DNA from 2 places in the Shewanella sp. SP2S2-6 genome. Region 1 is predicted to be linked to the other one. Evidence: predicted binding sites of a transcription regulator. Region 1 holds the regulator's gene; the other holds the start of a gene.
What was found. Region 1 encodes LexA, which represses DNA repair genes until DNA is damaged. Its sites were predicted from a motif close to TACTGTATNNNNATACAGTA; they were not measured.

Region 1 (3,140 bases):
CAAAAGCAGGTACCCACCATGAATGAATGACGTCTTCTGAGGTCATTAAAAAGCGGATTTTGCGATTTATCGGTAGCACGAGCGGCTTATCGACCTCCAAAAGGTAATTTTCCCCTTTGGTTTCGGTACCGTCGATTTGTGTTCTTGGGGTTGCGAGTATGCTGTAAAAATCAATGTCTTGATCGAAATAGCTGTAGTGCCATTTCCATTGGGAACCTGTGACTTTAACGGTGAGATCGGCATTGCTGGGATCTTCCATAGCAATTAAGGTTTTTGTCGCTGGAATCGCCATTAAGATCAAAATGATAAATGGCAGAATCGTCCAAGCGATTTCAACTTTAGTGCTTTCGTGAAAGTGCGACGCGACAGCGCCTTTGGATTTTCTGTGATTGATCATGGCGTAAATCATCACGCCAAAGACCACAAGGCCAATGGCGCAGCAGATATACAAGATGGTCATGTGCAAGTGATAAACCTTGCCACTGATCTCGGTTACGCCAGGGGTCATGTTGAACCGCATGTCCGCGGCGGCCAACGGTGGTGCGAATAACACCACGAGTAAACAATACAACAATTGCTTCACAAGACTTCTCCTCTGCCAATTGCGAATAGCAACTACAAAGAAGAGCAACACAGTAAGTCTCAACTCTATGCAAACTCTTCAGTTCCCAAAAAAGCGTTTTTGACTTCAACGTGCGTTGGCGGCTGTTACTTTTAATTAAGTATTGTTACTGCTGGTATTAGCCACGCTGGCACATACGACTGAAATAAATCTGTTCTCTATTTTTAGTGGCATTTTGAACTCGATTACGGCTCGATTTATTTGCCACGGGCGGCGATATATCATCGCCGACTAAATCAACCATACTTGCTGTTTAAATATTGATCAAGATCACTTATTTATCTAATTGTCTGAAAAATTGCCAAAAAAAAGCCTCACATTCATAGGCGAGGCGGCTTTCAAGGTAAAAAAATAAATGAATATTTAATGTACAGCGCTAAAAAAAGATTGTTGGCCGAAGAGATTGCCTTGCTCAATGCGTACGTCGCCATGTAAGTGACTGTTTACGTCTTCTAGCACTATACCCATGGCGCGGGCACTTTTAGCGACGATTTGCAGGCGACGATTATCGCGTGCATCCAGTGATTGGGTCCAAGTAATAACCGCACTGGACGTACCACTTGTTAAGGCTTTTTCCATCGCCCACAGGGTTTCGACTTCATCTTTAGCGTGCACCAGCAAGACTCTGTCCATACGCACGCCTGCATTGGCGAGCATTTGTTTGTAGCCAATGCTCGGTGGGTTGATGAGTACTAACCAACGACCCTGTTGGCTTAACTGGGCGAGTTGCGCACTCAAATGGATTAACTCTTGGCGGCCTTGAGTCTTAGTTGGCATGCAGGCGATAGGTGCGTGGTGCCAGTCATAGTCGGCATCACGGACTTCATCGAGCCACAAGCCCGGATGGCGGGGTGCATTGCCAAGTAGTTTGTTCATAGCCAATCTCCATTACGGATCACACCGACGGCGAGTCCTTCAATTGTTAAACTTTGATAGCCTAAATCCACTTTTATCGGGGAATAGTCTTCATTTTCGGCGTGTAGATAGACCACATTGCCTTTTTTTTCGAAACGTTTAACAGTGACATCGTCGTCGACTCTAGCGACAACCACTTGACCATTTCTAGCTTGTTGTACTTTATGGACAGCCAGCAAATCTCCTTCGAGAATGCCGATATTCTTCATGCTGTCGCCTTTAACCCGCAGTAAGAAATCGGCGGCGGGATGGAACATGCTCGGGTCGACTTGGTAGTACTGTTCGACATGTTCTTGGGCAAGAATAGGTTCGCCAGCAGCCACTTGACCGATAAGTGGTAAACCTGTTTCAGTTAAATCTTCGACTTCCGCAGGTAGGCGAATGCCCCGCGATGTGCCTGGCATGATCTCAATGCAGCCCTTTTTCGCCAACGCTTTAAGATGCTCTTCAGCCGCATTGGCGCTCTTAAAACCTAAACGGGTCGCGATTTCTGCCCGAGTGGGTGGCATGCCAGTATCGGCAATATTTCGTTTAATTAGCTCTAAAATTTCAGCTTGGCGTGGCGTCAAAGGTCTCATGGTGTTTCCTGTTTTTCTATACAGTTACTGTTAGTATATACAGTATTATTTGCAGCGCAAGTATTAACCACTTTTTAGCTATGTTGGAGAGAATTAGCGAATATTACCCATAGTCTGGTATTCTACCGGGCTAGTAAACGTACTTAATTGCATAAGAATAATGCCTAAACACGACTCTCTTTGGTTGAAATCATTACGCTGGATCCAAAAACACTTAGTGCACACTATTGTTGTGCCTCAGGATCCCTTTGCCGATCTGAATCTGGATGCCTCCAGACCCCTTGCTTATGTGATGAAAACGGAATCGCTGAGTGACATCGCTGCCCTGAGCGAAATTACGGCTAAGTTAGGACTGCCGAGCCCCTATGAGCCTTTAGTGGCAAATGGTGTGATTGCGCCTCGGGTTGTCTGCCTTCAAGGGCGTAAGCCGCTGTTTGGTGAGCGTGCCGGTAACGAGCCTTTCCTCGAATGCTTTATGCGTTTGTTGGCCGTGCATAAGGAGCGCCCTGAATTAGACATTCAACTGGTGCCCGTGAGCCTGTATTGGGGCCGCACGCCAGGGAAAGAAGACGACACTATGAAGGCGGCTGTGTTTGAGCGGGAAAACCCGACTTGGCTGCGCAAATGCTTGATGATTCTATTCTTAGGTCGACATAACTTCGTACAGTTTTCAAATGCGGTATCTCTGCGATACATGGCCGACGAACACGGCACTGACATGGGGATCGCCCATAAGTTAGCGCGGGTAGCGCGGGTGCATTTCCGTCGTCAACGTAAGGTGATGACAGGGCCTGTGCTGCCAAATCGCCAAGCACTGTTTCATTCGCTGCTCAAATCCGAGTCCTTGCGTAAAGCGATTCAAGAAGAAGCGGCCAACAAAAAGATTTCTGAGACCCAAGCGCGCGAGACAGCCATTGAGTATCTTGATGAAATCGCTGCAGATTACTCAGATAGCTTAGTGCGTATTGCCGAGCGTTTCTTAACTTGGTTGTGGAACAAGCTTTACAGCGGGATCAACATCAAAG
Region 2 (3,140 bases), on a different contig from region 1:
ACGATATGCGTTTATTTTGGGTGGTGGCACAACAAGGGAGTTTTAAGCTCGCGGCGCAGCACTTAAGCATTCCACCTTCGACCTTAAGCCGTCGAATCAATCTGTTAGAACAATCATTAGGCCTGCGTTTACTGCACAGAGACGCCCATAGAGTCAACCTTACCGCCACAGGTCAGCGTTATCTCGAACGCTGCGGCCCGCTGTTTATCGAGTTAAACCAGGTATCCGGTGAGTTGCATGCGGATAAACATCAAGCGGTTGGCAAACTGCGGATCTCGGCGCCCATCAATACAACCTATCGCTGGCTAGGTGAATCACTCAACGCCTTCCAACGGCATTATCCCAATATCGACATCGATTTAAGCCTGTCGAACATGAATATCGATGTCAGTGAAAACGCCATCGATATCGCCTTTCGAGTGGGTGAACCTAAAGATCCCGATTGGATTGCAAGGCCACTCACCACGATTAGCTTTGTGCTTTGCGCCAGCACATCGGCAACCCAGTGGCATGCGCTGCAATTCATAGAAGAACTGGATCTGCATCCGGTTATCATCGCTAAGCCCACAAAAACGTGGCGTTTACAGCACAATATCACTGGGCAAGATTTCGAGTTTGAGCCGAGGGGTAACATCAAACTAGCCGTCGATGATATGGCGATCGCCAGTCAGGCTGTCGTGGCGGGACTCGGTATTGGACTATTACCCATCAGCATGGCGAGTGAACAGATACAAAGCGGCAAGCTCGTTCAAATACTGCCAGAATGGCAAGGTATTCCGCGCACCGCCTACTTGATGTATCGCGATCGGGACAATTTACCCTTGCGGGTCAGACTGTTAATTGATTTTATGTTGGCGAATCCACCCGAGGCTTATTGAGCCATTCAGGCATGAGTCTGCGGCGTATCGACTCAGTAAACGCCTAGAGCGCTAAATCAAGCTGAGTCTGGGCATTTGGGATTTCGGGCACTGCGAGGATAGAATCGGCGAGGCCGATCGAAATACCCAATAGTCGAATGCCGCGGCCCTCTTGCCTTTCCATTGCCTGTGCGAGTAGATCATAAAACATCACAATCGAGACTTCATCGCTGCGATGCTCAATAGTGGTTTGCTTGAAATCATTAAACTTGAGTTTGACTACTTGCTTGTGAATTTTGCGCTCTTTAGCGCTGCGGCTCAAACGTAGGGCTAATTCTTGGATCAACCCCGGCATCACTTGCTGGCACTGCTCTAGACTATAAATATCCTTCGCCAGCGTAGTTTCAACACCGACTGATTTACGCTCCCTATCGGCGGAAATGCCCCGCTCATCAATTCCTTGGGAACGCTCAATCAAGACACCACCAAACTTGCCGAATCGCGCCAATAACTCAGGTTTAGAATAGGCTTGCACATCACCACAGGTATTGAGACCAAGCGAGGAGAGCTTTTCGGCGGTGACTTTGCCGACACCGGGAATTTTACGCAGCGATAAGGTTTTAACAAAATCAGGGAGTGTCTCTGGGGTAATCACATATTGGCCGTTTGGCTTATTCAAATCCGAGGCAACTTTAGCCAAAAACTTCACCGGTGCTATGCCTGCCGAAGCGGTTAACCCAGTTTCGGCTAAGATATCGCGGCGAATGGCCTGCGCAATCAAGGTCGCCGAGCCCTTATATTGTTGGCACTCACTCACGTCTAAATAGGCTTCATCTAAAGAAAGCGGCTCAATCAATGGGGTATAGCGGGAGAAAATTTCACGAATTTGCAGCGACACCTCTTTATAAACCTGCATCCGCCCAGGAACCAAAATGAGATCGGGACACAACTTAAAGGCATAAGCGGTCGCCATCGCCGAACGCACACCGAATTTACGTGCCTCGTAACTGCAAGTGCTGATAACACCACGACGATCGCTGCTACCGCCCACAGCTAAAGGCTTGCCACGGTATTCGGGAAAGTCGCGCATTTCCACTGCCGCAAAATAGCAGTCCATATCGATGTGAATAATTTTTCGCACGTTGAATTCCTCCAACGCCAAAATACTGTATATAAAAACAGTAATCAAGTGTTCATCATCAATTTAGCGGGGATCTGGCGGGAAACCTAAAATTAAAAGGAGCCTAAGCTCCTTTTGTGAGTGCACTATGAGTAATGCCGTGATTGAGCTGATGGTCAGTGAGCGAATAGTTCACTGACCAACTCAGGCTTAAATCTTAAATTGGCCGATATTACGAGTAAGTGCGCGGGTCATATCCTCAAAGCCTTGCAAGCTTTGCGACAAGTCCTGACTCGAAAGCAAAGACTGATCCGACAACCCCCGCACATTATCGACATTGAGCGCCACTTCCTCGGCCGCCACGGCTTGCTGATCGATTGCTACGGTTATTTCAACCGTTTGCTGTTGGATTGACATAATCGCCGTCGCAATATCATTCAGTGCCGCTTCGACCTGAGTCGTTAGCTCTTGCCCCGCTTTCGCTTGCTCAACGCCCGATTCCATCACTTGCTCAGCCTGCAATGCGCTTTGTTGCAAGGTTTGGATAATGCCTTGAATGTTGGCGGTAGAATCTTGGGTACGCGATGCCAACGTGCGCACTTCGTCTGCCACCACAGCAAAGCCACGGCCTTGCTCACCCGCACGCGCCGCTTCAATCGCCGCATTCAATGCCAATAGATTAGTTTGCTCAGCAATGTTACGGATCACGCTCAAGACTTCACCGATTTGCTCTGAGCTATTGCGTAAGTGTTTAATCACTTTCGCCGCGGCGATCACTTGCTGTGACAGCGCTTTCATCCCTTCGGTCGCACGGGAAACAATCTGTGTACCATCGTGGGCTTGAGTTTGCGCCTTCTGGGCAAAAATCATTCGCCCGTTGTGCACTGACAGCCATTTCTTGACTGGTTTGCGCCATTTGCGTTGCGGCGGTAGCCACCGAATCTATCTGCTGCTTTTGCGATGAGACCGACGACACGGCTAAGTCGCAGATCTGCCGCGCATCAATAACGCCCGTGCCAACCTCTTGGGTTAAGCTGCGCGTATCCAACAACATATGCTGCACTTTCTCGGCGAAGCGATTAAAGGCATCGCCAAGTTTGCCTAACTCGTCTTCTCGATCCATCAGAATACGTTTTGATAAATCACTGTCACCTTCGGCGATA

Region 2: a site for LexA is predicted at 2,022-2,041, ahead of dinB (DNA polymerase IV). Genes of this name have one in related genera too.

The regions. Positions count from the first base shown of each region.
Region 1 covers NZ_JAUOEQ010000014.1:37,257-40,396, forward strand. Annotated here, with positions in the region: gene coxB (cytochrome c oxidase subunit II) at 1-583, opposite strand, end outside; gene Q4Q57_RS11465 (cell division inhibitor SulA) at 986-1,498, opposite strand; gene lexA (transcriptional repressor LexA) at 1,495-2,115, opposite strand; gene plsB (glycerol-3-phosphate 1-O-acyltransferase PlsB) at 2,276-3,140, shown strand, end outside.
Region 2 covers NZ_JAUOEQ010000003.1:145,529-148,668, reverse strand. Annotated here, with positions in the region: gene Q4Q57_RS03860 (LysR family transcriptional regulator) at 1-878, shown strand, start outside; gene dinB (DNA polymerase IV) at 922-1,998, opposite strand; partial or broken gene Q4Q57_RS03850 (methyl-accepting chemotaxis protein) at 2,188-3,140, opposite strand, start outside.